Regions from separate parts of the Paraburkholderia largidicola genome, predicted to be linked through region 1. Evidence: riboswitches for the same ligand, from Rfam matches in the RefSeq annotation. Region 1 holds a riboswitch; the other holds the start of a gene.
What was found. Region 1 has a riboswitch for ZMP and ZTP ahead of PPGU16_RS19825 (LysE family translocator). Riboswitches for the same ligand answer to the same signal wherever they lie in the genome.

Region 1 (5,849 bases):
AAAAAATACTTGCTGTCGAAATATTCGATTGTTAATCTTGCCCCACTCTTAATTATTCGTTGGAACGCGGTGCGTTTATGGCAGTGAATTTTCAGCCAGCCTAATGCTTATAACGGGGACATCCATGCTGACTGCTACTTTCGACGCATTTGATACGACGCAAACGGTGCAAATCATTGTCGGGGACGTGGTGACGCTCAAAACGGGCGGCCCGCGGATGACGGTGACTTATGTTGGGGCGATTGCCCGTAAGACGGGTGAATGGCTCGTATGCCAATGGTTCGACGACCATGGCGAATTGCGTCAGGAAACCTTCGCGCAGGATGAAGTGTGGCGGCAGCCGCGCTCGATTCCGGCGGGATCAGTGCACAGGTTTGTTCGGAGTGTTTCACCCTGAGGGGGGCGCTTTGCGCGGGCGGTTTGGGGGTGGTTTGCTTGTTTGTTCGCCGGCATCCGCGGTTTGCTTCTGGTTTGCTAGCGTTGCCCCTGTGCGGGGCGGCACCTACTTTTCTTTGCCGCCGCAAAGAAAAGTAGGCAAAAGAAAGCGGCTCACACCGCCAATTTTTGTTGCTGCCTGAGGGCCCTCAAAGGGTCTTACGCTTCACACGGCAACGCACCAGTCCGCGCTCGTTGCCAACGTTCTCTCTGTATGCCTCACCCGCTTCGCGCGCCCGCATTTCCGCATGCCGCGCCAGATCGTCCGCGGCCGCCCAGGTGGCAAACTGTGTGTAGGCCGTAGTACCTCACACGCCTCGCTTCGGACCGATAGCGCACGCGCCCCACCTTGTAAGAGCGCTATCCTGTGCGTCGCGACAACCTACACACAGTTTGCCACCTGGGCGGCACATACCATTCGCTGGCGTTCGCCCGTGTATGGGTGCCTGAAGCAGGGGAGGCTTCTATACAAAGCGTTGGCAACGCACGCGAACAGCAAGGCTGCCGCGTGGAGCGTGGGGACGTTGGGGGCCCGTGGATAAGAACACGTGCTGGCGGTGTTAGCCGCTTTCTTTTGCCTACTTTTCTTTGCGGCGGCAAAGAAAAGTAGGTGCCGCCCCGCACAGGGGCGACGCTTGCGAACCAGAAGCAAACCGCGGATGCCAGCGCAAAGGCGAAAACACCGACCGGCACCGCCTGAAGCACAAAGTCATAACCCGGATGCAAGCGAAAAGCGAAAAGCGAAAAACCAAACCAAGCCGTCGCAGACAAAATGACAAGGCTTACCGCCGCCCTTCCACCGCCATCCTGACTGCAAGCCCAGCCAACACAGTCCCCATGATCCATCGCTGCACGACGAGCCACGTCGGCCTACCCGCGAGAAACGCGGCAATCGACCCCGCCGTCACCGCAACAGTCGAATTAACAGAAATACTCAGCACGATCTGAATCGCGCCAAATACCAGCGATTGCCCAAGCACGCTGCCGTGCTGCGGATCAATAAACTGCGGCAGCAGCGACAGATACAGCACAGCAATCTTCGGATTCAAGAGATTGGTGATGAAACCCATCGTGAACAACTTGCGCGGACTATCGACGGGCAAATCGCGCACCTGGAACGGCGAGCGTCCACCCGGCTTCACAGCCTGCCATGCGAGATACAGCAGATAGAGCGCGCCACCAAACCGCAGCGTGTCATACGCAAACGGCACGGCAAGCAGCAACGCCGTAATACCGAACGCAGCGCAGAACATATAGACCACGAAACCAAGCGCCACCCCGCCCAGCGAAATCAGGCCTGCCACACGGCCCTGGCAGATCGACCGCGAGATCAGATAGATCATGTTGGGCCCGGGCGTGAGCGCCATGCCGAGCGCGACGAAAGCAAATGCAACGAGATGCGAGGTTTGAGGCATTGCGTGAACTCCGTTGAAGGAAGACCGATCGAAGGATCGTGGCAAGGCCCAGGCGCGCGGCATGACGGGATGTGCATCCCGGTTCGCGTTCCCCGGTGGTGATCCACCTCGATTGAGCGCCAGTCGCGCGAACCGGTCGATTGTTTCGCGTGCTGCCGGCGCACGCCAGATACAGAAGCGGCACTACCCGTCGATACACTTGAGCGCCGCCGCCGAGGCAACGATCATCACCATGCATGCGATCCGCGGCGCCGACACAGGATCGCCGAACAGCACGATGCCGAGCAGCGTGATGCCCAGCGACCCGATGCCCGTCCACACCACATACGCGGTGCCCGCAGGCAGATGCTTCATCGCGAGCGTCAGCAGGAACACGCTCGCCAGCGCGGCCGCCACACCGCCGACACTCGGCCAGAAGCGCGTCCAGCCGTTCGCGTACTTGAGCGCAAGGCCCATCAGGATTTCAACGACGCTTGCCGCGAGCAGGATTAACCACGCCATCACTACCTCCATTTGAAGAATGGACGCAGCGTAGAGGTATAGTGATCCGCTGACCATTACGCACCTTCTGGTAACCATGGCAATGCCCGCGCCGGACCATTCCGTCGACGCCATCAACGAGGCGCAGCACCCAGGTAACGTGTTCGACGAGGCTTGTTCGTCGCGGCTCGCGCTCGAACTGATCGCGAGTAAATGGACATTGCTGATCCTGCCCGCGCTGCAGGACGGGCCGATGCGCAACAACGCGCTGCTGCGCAAAATCGGCGGCATTTCACAGAAGGTGCTGTCGCAGACGTTGCGCGACCTGGAGCGCAACGGGCTCGTCATCCGCGAGGTCTGCGGCACGAAGCCATTGCATGTCGAATATCGGTTGAGCCCGATCGGGCTGTCGTTGAGCGACGCGCTCGTCACGCTCGACCGCTGGGCCGAAACGCACGGCGGCGCGCTGGACGCCGCGCGCGAGCGCTACGACGCGCTCGCGCAGTCGCGTCGCTAGCGATGCGTCGCCAGGCTTCGTTGCACGCTTAGCCCCGCAGCGGCCGGAAGAAGCGCCGTATCTCTTCGGCGAGCAGCGCAGGCTGTTCCATCGCGGCGAAGTGCCCGCCGCGCGGCATATCGGCGAACTGCGTGACGTTGAACACGCGCTCTATCCACGAGCGCGGCGGCTGGCTGATCTCCTTCGGAAAGCGCGCAAACCCGAGCGGTGGCGTCACGCGCTGGCCCGGCTCGAAGCGCAATGGCCGCGCGCGCGTTTCCGCATAGAGCCGCATCGACGAGCCGATCGTCTGCGTATGCCAGTACAACGACAGATCGGTTAGCAACTGGTCCTTCGAAAACACGCGCTCCACGTCGCCATCGCAATCGCTCCACGCGCGAAATTTCTCGACGATCCACGCGGCCAGCCCGGCTGGCGAATCGTTGAGCGCGAACGCGGCCGTGTTCGGTTTCGTTGCGTGCATGTGCGCGTAGGCGCCTTCAGCATCGGCAAATACGGCCTTGGACGCGAGAAAATCCCGCTCTTCCTGCGTGATGGAAGGATCGTCGGGCGCGACGCCGGGCGCGTAGGAACTCGGCAGGAAGTTGAGATGAATGCCGTCGACCTGCTGCGCATGATTGGCCGCCAGCGCGATCGACACCGCCGCGCCCAGATCGCCACCTTGCGCGCCGAAGCGCGCGTAGCCGAGGCCGCGCATCAGTTCGACCCACAGACCGGCGATCGCGAACACCGACATGCCCGGCTTCGAAGGACGCTCCGAAAAGCCATAGCCGGGCATCGACGGGACCACGACATCGAATGCATCGGCGGGGTCTGCGCCGAACGACGCCGGGTCGCACAGTTGCGGCACCAGTTCGGCGAACTCGATGAACGAGCCGGGCCAGCCGTGCGTGATGACGAGCGGGTAGGGCTTCGGCCCCGTGCCACGCCGATGCACGAAGTGCACGGCAAGATCGCCGACCTGCGCGACGAATTGCGGCTCCTGATTGAGCCGCGCTTCCGTCGCGCGCCAGTCGTACCCGCCCGCCCAGTAATCGACGAGATCGCGCAAATAGTTCAAGTCGGTGCCGAGCGACCACGGCGCGCTATCGAACGTGTCGGGCCAGCGCGTTTGCGCGAGGCGCGTCTTGAGCGCGGCAAGCTCGAAGTCGGGAACCGAAATCTGGAACGGGGTGATCTGCATCATGGGGTCCTGGTCGTTGAGCGGCGGGCGGCGCGCTATTTGCCCGAACGGTCGCGCGATTCGCGCCACCGCACGCGCTCGCCGAGCCCTTTCGTGAAGGTTCGCATGCTGAGGGTGCGGCGCGAACGCACCACTTCACCTTCCAGATTGACGGGCGGATTCGGCTGCCACGCCCAGTACAGCGCGACCAGCCAGCCGAACACCGTCCAGCCCATGCATGCGTTGAACAGGGCGAGGGTCAGTATGTCGTAGCGCTTGCGGCGATCGGCGATGATCGACGGCAGAAAGTACAGCCCCAGCGCGGCGACGGCCGCGACGCCTTGTATCATCATCTGGCTGTTCATCGAGCCTCCCCAGGCGCAGTGTCTATCCTTTCGATCCCTTCATTGTCGCGCGATCGGGCATCGTCCGCTTGCCGTTTGAAGGCTGATTGCAAGCCACGCGCCGTATGGTTCACACGAATTCGGCAAGCCGGGCCGTAAGGTCTATCATGTGCGTTTCGACTGCACCGGATATGGCCATCATGATCTCCGACGATACCCAACAAGCTCAAAAGCTGAATCACGACACACTGCGCGAATTCGTCGATCGCAAATGGAACGATGAGATCGTGCCGGCGCTCACCGACTACATCGCCGTGCCCGCGAAGAGCCCGGCTTTCGACGCCGACTGGGAAAAGCACGGCTATATCGAGCGCGTGATCACGGAAGCCGCGAAGTGGGCGGAGCAGCAGCCCGTGCGCGGGCTGAAGCTCGAAATCGTGCGTCTGCCGGGCCGCACGCCCGTGATCTTCTTCGAGTCGCCGGCCACGCGCTCGGGCAGCACGGACACCATCGTGCTGTACGGCCACCTCGACAAGCAGCCGGAATTCGACGGCTGGCGCAACGACCTCGGCCCGTGGACGCCGAAGCTCGAGGACGGCAAGCTGTACGGCCGCGGCGGCGCTGACGATGGCTACGCGATCTACGCCAGCCTCACCGCGCTGGCCGCGCTCGACGCGCAAGGCATCGAGCGGCCGCGCTGCGTCGGCCTGATCGAAACCTGCGAAGAGTCGGGCAGCTACGATCTGCTGCCGTATGTCGACGCGTTGCGCGAGCGGCTCGGCAAGGTCGGCCTCGTCGTGTGTCTCGACTCGGGTGCGGGCAATTACGATCAGCTGTGGCTCACCACGTCGCTGCGTGGCCTCGTGTCCGGCGACCTCGAAGTGCAGGTGCTCGACGAAGGCATTCACTCGGGCGGCTACGGCGGCATCGCGCCGTCGAGCTTCCGCATCATGCGGCAAATGTTCGAGCGTCTCGAAGACGCCGCGGACGGCACCTTGCTGCCGAAGGGTTTCCATTGCCCGGTTCCGCTCGACCGTCTCGACGAAGCCGAGGCGACCGCGAAGATTCTCGGCGACGACGTGTGGAAAAAACTGCCGTGGGCCTGCGGCCAGGACGGCGGCTCCGTGCTGCCAACCACCACCGACCCGAAAGAAGCGCTGCTCAACTCCACCTGGCGTCCGTCGCTGTCGGTGACGGGCGCGGCGGGCCTGCCGTCGCTCGCGGATGCGGGCAACGTGCTGCGTCCGCGCACGGCGTTCAAGCTGTCGCTGCGTCTGCCGCCGCTCGTCGATGCGGAAAACGCCGTGCAGCAACTGAAGTCGCTGCTGGAGTTCGATCCGCCGTACAACGCGAAGGTCACGTTCAAGCCGGACGCGGGCGCCGCGACGGGCTGGAACGCGCCGGAACTCGCACCGTGGCTCGGCACCGCGCTGAACGACGCATCGCGCCAGCACTTCGGCGCAGACGTCGCGTTCATCGGCCAGGGCGGCACGATC
Region 2 (5,849 bases), on a different replicon from region 1:
TCGAAATGCTGGCCGGCAAGCTGTCCCGCCAGGCCCATGTCGCGCGTGCAAAGGAAAGACCGGCGCCACCGCTTGTGCCCGCATCGCCCTTCGGCAACAGATTCGCGGCACGCGTTCTCCATTGCGCAATCGCCGCATCGTTGGGATTCGGCGCGCGCGCCGCCTCGGCGATTGCATCGGCAACGAGCGCGGCCTGCTCGCGATAGAACATCGCACGCGCGTCTCGCGCAATCGACCACTGCACGGCAATCAGGCCAAGCACGGTGACGGCCGTGACAGCCACCGCGACGAGCACTTCTAGCAGGCTCTGGCCGCGCTGCGAGACACGATCAACGCGGATCATGCCGCCGCTCCGCATGCGCCATCGACGATGCGCGCCCGTCCACCCGCCGCGATGCGAATGCAGCGTCGCCAGTCTTTGCCTTGCGTCGCTCTGGATTCGACACGCGGACCGATATCGAAGCTGCGAAAGCTGCCGTTGGCCTGGCCCGCGGGTGGCGTGAACGTGAGATTGGTAAGCGCGCCGACGATGCTGACTGGCGCAAGATCGGGCAGCGCCCGCAACAGGTAAAAGCCACCCCCGCGCTCGATCATCACGGCCCATCCGCAGGACCAGTCAAGGACGCCCGTTTTGCACGGCTGACCCGCAGCAAGACAGTGGCGCGCGGCATCGATCCGGCACACGGTCACGCGCGCGCCGCGCCGCAACGCCTCGCCGCGCGCGTAACTGAGCGTGGACAGCAGCGCGCGGGCGCGCGCGTCGACCTGATCGCGCAGATGCCACGCGACGAACGACGGCACCGTCAACGTCGCGACGATCGCGAGCAACGCAATCACGATGAACGTTTCGAACAGTGTGAACCCGCGGCACACGTGCGGCGCATGAGCATTCCGTTTCATCAGCATTCCTCGATATCCGCCAAGAATGCGACGACTCTAACGACGTGCAACGACGCCCACAATTAGCCGGATGGCCAGGTGGCGGACGCACGAATCCCTGCACGAGAATGTCCGTGCATCAGGTGAATTCGCGGCAGAACTTCAGGGAGAGAAAATGCGGATGCGCGACAAATCAGCGCTTGCGGGTAGGCTTCGCGGGCGCAGCCGGAGCGTTCATCCGGCGAAACTCTTCAATGACGTCCTCGAACTCGGAGACGTCTTCGAAACGCCGGTACACGGAAGCAAAGCGCACGTAAGCGATGGTGTCGAGCGCGCGCAGTTCGTTCATCACGAGCTCGCCCAGACGCTCGCTGCGCACTTCGCGCTCGCCGCTGCCGAGCAATTGATACTCGATGCGCGACGCGGCGGCATCGATGGCGTCGGCAGCAACTGGACGCTTGCGCAGCGCCAGTTGCATGCTCGCGACGATCTTGCGGCGATCGAATTCCGTGCGGCTGCCATCCTTCTTGACGACCGACGGCAACGCCAGCTCGACCCGCTCGTACGTCGTGAAACGTTTGTCGCAGGCCGGGCAGCGGCGGCGGCGCCGGATCGCGGCGCCGTCCTCGGACACACGCGAGTCGACGACCTGTGTATCGTCATGCCGGCAAAAGGGGCAGCGCATGGTGGCTTAGCGGTAGACCGGGAAGCGTTGGGTCAACTCGGCGACCTGCGCGCGCACGCGCTCGATCGTAGCCGTGTCTTCCGGGTTGTCCAGCACGTCGGCGATCAGGTTGCCGACCTGCTCGGCTTCCTTCGTGCCGAAGCCGCGCGTGGTCATTGCCGGCGAACCCAGGCGGATACCGCTCGTCACGAACGGCTTTTCCGGGTCGTTCGGGATCGCGTTCTTGTTCACGGTGATGTGCGCCGCGCCGAGTGCCGCTTCCGCTGCCTTGCCCGTGATCTTCTTCGCGCGCAGGTCGACCAGCATCACGTGGCTTTCCGTACGGCCCGACACGATGCGCAGGCCGCGCTTGACGAGCGTTTCAGCCAGCACGCGCGCGTTGTCGACGACGTGCTGCTGGTATTCCTTGAACTCCGGCGTCAGGGCTTCCTTGAACGCGACAGCCTTGCCCGCGATCACGTGCATCAGCGGACCGCCCTGGATGCCCGGGAAGATCGCCGAGTTGATCTGCTTCTCGAACTCGGCCTTCATCAGGATCACGCCGCCGCGCGGGCCGCGCAGGCTCTTGTGCGTGGTCGTCGTGACGAAGTCGGCGAACGGCACCGGGTTCGGGTAGACGCCTGCTGCGATCAGGCCGGCATAGTGCGCCATGTCGACCATCAGGTACGCGCCGACCGACTTCGCGATCTTCGACAGACGCTCGAAGTCGATGCGCAGCGCAAACGCCGAAGCGCCCGCGACGATGATCTTCGGCTTGTGTTCCTGGGCGAGCTTTTCTGCCGCGTCGTAGTCGATGTCCTCGGCTTCGTTCAGACCATAGCTGACGACGTTGAACCACTTGCCCGACATGTTGACGGGCGAGCCGTGCGTCAAATGGCCGCCGTGCGCGAGGCTCATGCCCATGATCGTGTCGCCCGGCTTGAGCATCGCGAAGAACACGCCCTGGTTGGCCTGCGAGCCCGAGTTCGGCTGGACGTTCGCGGCTTCGGCGCCGAACAGCTGCTTCACGCGGTCGATTGCGAGCTGCTCGACGACGTCGACGTATTCACAGCCGCCGTAGTAGCGCTTGCCCGGGTAGCCTTCGGCGTACTTGTTGGTGAGCTGCGAGCCCTGCGCGGCCATCACGGCCGGGCTCGTGTAGTTTTCCGACGCGATCAGTTCGATGTGCTCTTCCTGACGGCGGTTTTCGTCCTGGATCGCGCTCCAGATTTCCGGATCGACATTGGCGATGGTGCTTTGGGCTTTGTCAAACATGCTGGTTCCGTTAAGTGTGTTCAGGTTGACCGGATCGTGCGCAGGTCGTGTGCCGGGAGCGTATTGGGTACGCAGCACTGCTGGCCACCGCTGATGGTGGGAGCCTTGACGTGGCGTATGAAGGAGGTGCCGCACACGCGAGTCAGGACAACCACCGGCAGCGCAAACGACGGCGCGCGCGAAACATGGCTGCCCAGGCGAACGGCAAAACGGCACCCTGCGCTTCACGGTGGGACGCTCCACCTTGAACCCGTCAGGCTTGACAGCATGGGGTTCTATCGCCAGTCACGCAGGGATGAGCGCGTTAGTTTATTGGAACCGGGTCGAATAGGCAACCGAGGCAACCGAGCCGGCCGGCGCGCCGCCACGGCGGCCAGAAGCCCCGGCCCGCCGTGGCGGCGGCCGCCCGGCGGGCTGCCCGAACGTGCCTCCGCGCGGCGGGGTCATTCTTGCCGCATCGCCACAATGGAAGTAGGCTTGTGGCCTTTCTTCACCGACCAGGGAACAGCAATGATCGTGTTCGTCACCGGCGCGTCCGCAGGGTTCGGCGCCGCTATCGCCAGGGCTTTCGTCAAGGGCGGCCATCGCGTGGTCGCGACCGCGCGCCGCAAGGACCGCTTGCAGGCGCTCGCCGACGAGCTCGGCGAAAACCTCCTGCCCTTCGAGCTCGACGTGCGCGACCGCGCAGCCGTCGAAGCCGTCCCCAACGCCCTGCCCGCCGACTTCGCCGCCGTCGACGTGCTCGTCAACAACGCCGGCCTCGCGCTTGGGCTCGAGCCCGCCCAGCGCGCCGTGCTCGACGACTGGACGACGATGATCGACACCAACTGCATGGGTCTCGTGCAGGTCACGAGGGCCTTTCTGCCGGGCATGATCGAGCGCAGTCGCGGGCATGTGTTCAATCTGGGGTCGGTGGCGGCCATGTACCCGTATCCGGGCGGCAACGTGTACGGCGCGACCAAGGCGTTCGTGCGCCAGTTCAGCCTGAACCTGCGCGCCGACCTGCACGGCACGCCTGTCCGCGTAACGGACATCGAGCCGGGCCTGTGCGGCGGCACCGAGTTTTCGAACGTGCGTTTCCGCGGCGACGACGAGAAGGCTGCGGGCGTCTATCAGAACGTCCAGCCGCTCACGGCCGAAGACATCGCCGATTCGATCTACTGGATCGCGACGCGCCCCGCGCACGTCAACATCAATACGATCGAACTGATGCCTGTCGCGCAGTCGTTTGCGGGCCTGAACATCCACCGCGGCTAGGTTTCACGGGCGCGCCGCGTCGACAGGATCGTGCGGCAGCGACGCGGCACCCGTCGTGCAGGTCGAACGCAACCGGACACGAAAGTGCCCAAAAATGCGGCGCGCTTTTGCGTTCCGGTAAAATGCGCGCCATGAATATGTCTGACAGTCAGTCCGGCGCGCCAATCGGCTTCATCTGGCCGATTCGCGTGTATTACGAAGACACCGACGCCGGCGGCATCGTGTTTTACGCGAACTACCTGAAGTTTTTCGAGCGCGCGCGCACCGAATGGCTACGCGCGTGCGGCGTCGATCAACGCAAGCTGGCCGAAGAATCGGGCGCGCTGTTCGTCGTGCGCAGCACCGCGCTCGACTACCTTGCGCCTGCCCGGCTCGACGACATGCTGCGCATCGTCAGCCGGATCGAGCGGCTTGGCCGCGCATCGGTGGATTTCGCTCAGGAAGCCTGGCGCGACGACACGCTGCTGGCAACGGGCACGATCCGCGTCGGCTGTGTCGACTCGAAATCGATGAAGCCGGCCGCCATTCCTCCGCCGGTTCACGCCGCGTTGCGGCGCGAACCGGGCCCCAGCGTGTCAACGGCAAGTATTTGAGCGTCGTTGTTAGCTGGACAGTGAACTCGTAACGGTCACAACAAGACCAAGCATGGTTCGGCGAAGAGTCCGCCGAAGCTTCCGGTTTGCCAACCAATTGCCAACCAAACGCTTCGACTCACCTTGCAGCCGGACGCCCCACCCGGGACGTTACAACGAACCTCTATGAACACTACACAAGATCTGTCGATCATTTCCCTCGTTCTCAATGCGAGCCTGCTGGCGCAGGCAGTGATGGCGCTGCTGTTGCTGCTGTCGCTGATGTCGTGGACTTTCATCTTCCGCAAGTGGTTTGCGATTCGCCGCGCGCGGGCGCAGACTGAACGCTTCGAACGCGATTTCTGGTCGGGCGGCGACCTGCAGGCGCTGTATCAGAGCGCCGCGAACAACCGTCACACGATCGGCGCGCTCGAACGTATTTTCGAGTCGGGCATGCGTGAGTTCCTGAAGGGCAAGGAAAAGCGCCTCAACGATCCGGGCGCGATTCTCGACGGCGCGCGCCGTGCCATGCGCGCCGCGTTCCAGCGCGAAATGGACGTGCTCGAAGCCAACCTCGCGTTCCTCGCATCGGTCGGTTCGGTCAGCCCGTATATCGGTCTGTTCGGCACGGTGTGGGGCATCATGAATGCGTTTCGCGGCCTCGCGAACGTCCAGCAGGCTACCCTCGCGAACGTCGCGCCAGGCATCGCCGAAGCGCTGACGGCAACGGCCATCGGCCTGTTCGCCGCGATCCCCGCCGTGGTCGCCTACAACCGCTACGCGCACGATATCGACCGCCTCGCGATCCGCTTCGAAACCTTCATCGAAGAGTTCTCGAACATCCTGCAACGTCAGGCCCATTAAGGAGTCCACGATGGCCGGTTCAGCCCGTTCCAGCATGCGCGGCAGCCGCTCGCGCCGCGCGATGGCCGACATCAACGTCGTCCCGTACATCGACGTGATGCTCGTGCTGCTCGTGATCTTCATGGTGACGGCCCCGCTCGTGGCGCCGTCAATCGTGAACCTGCCGACTGTCGGCGGCGCCGCGCCGCAGCAGCAGACCCCGCCTGTCGTCGTCAACATCAAGGCGGACGGCAACATGAACGTCAAGTACAAGGACGACGCGGGCGCGACGCAACAGGAGACGATGACGCAGGCCGATCTGCGCAGCTTCGTCACCGACCGTCAGGCGTCGCATCCCG

Region 2: linked by a shared signal. The riboswitch ahead of glyA (serine hydroxymethyltransferase) and the one ahead of PPGU16_RS19825 (LysE family translocator) in region 1 are both predicted to bind ZMP and ZTP.

The regions. Positions count from the first base shown of each region.
Region 1 covers NZ_AP023175.1:701,269-707,117, reverse strand. Annotated here, with positions in the region: gene PPGU16_RS19830 (YodC family protein) at 125-397, shown strand; gene PPGU16_RS19825 (LysE family translocator) at 1,218-1,850, opposite strand; ZMP/ZTP riboswitch at 1,890-1,987, opposite strand; gene PPGU16_RS19820 (DMT family transporter) at 2,034-2,351, opposite strand; gene PPGU16_RS19815 (winged helix-turn-helix transcriptional regulator) at 2,434-2,847, shown strand; gene PPGU16_RS19810 (epoxide hydrolase family protein) at 2,876-4,030, opposite strand; gene PPGU16_RS19805 (superinfection immunity protein) at 4,066-4,374, opposite strand; gene PPGU16_RS19800 (M20 family metallopeptidase) at 4,554-5,849, shown strand, end outside.
Region 2 covers NZ_AP023174.1:2,959,659-2,965,507, forward strand. Annotated here, with positions in the region: gene PPGU16_RS13115 (prepilin-type N-terminal cleavage/methylation domain-containing protein) at 1-343, opposite strand, end outside; gene PPGU16_RS13120 (GspH/FimT family pseudopilin) at 340-900, opposite strand; gene nrdR (transcriptional regulator NrdR) at 1,073-1,564, opposite strand; gene glyA (serine hydroxymethyltransferase) at 1,571-2,818, opposite strand; ZMP/ZTP riboswitch at 3,003-3,117, opposite strand; gene ydfG (bifunctional NADP-dependent 3-hydroxy acid dehydrogenase/3-hydroxypropionate dehydrogenase YdfG) at 3,329-4,075, shown strand; gene ybgC (tol-pal system-associated acyl-CoA thioesterase) at 4,198-4,668, shown strand; gene tolQ (protein TolQ) at 4,834-5,511, shown strand; gene tolR (protein TolR) at 5,522-5,849, shown strand, end outside.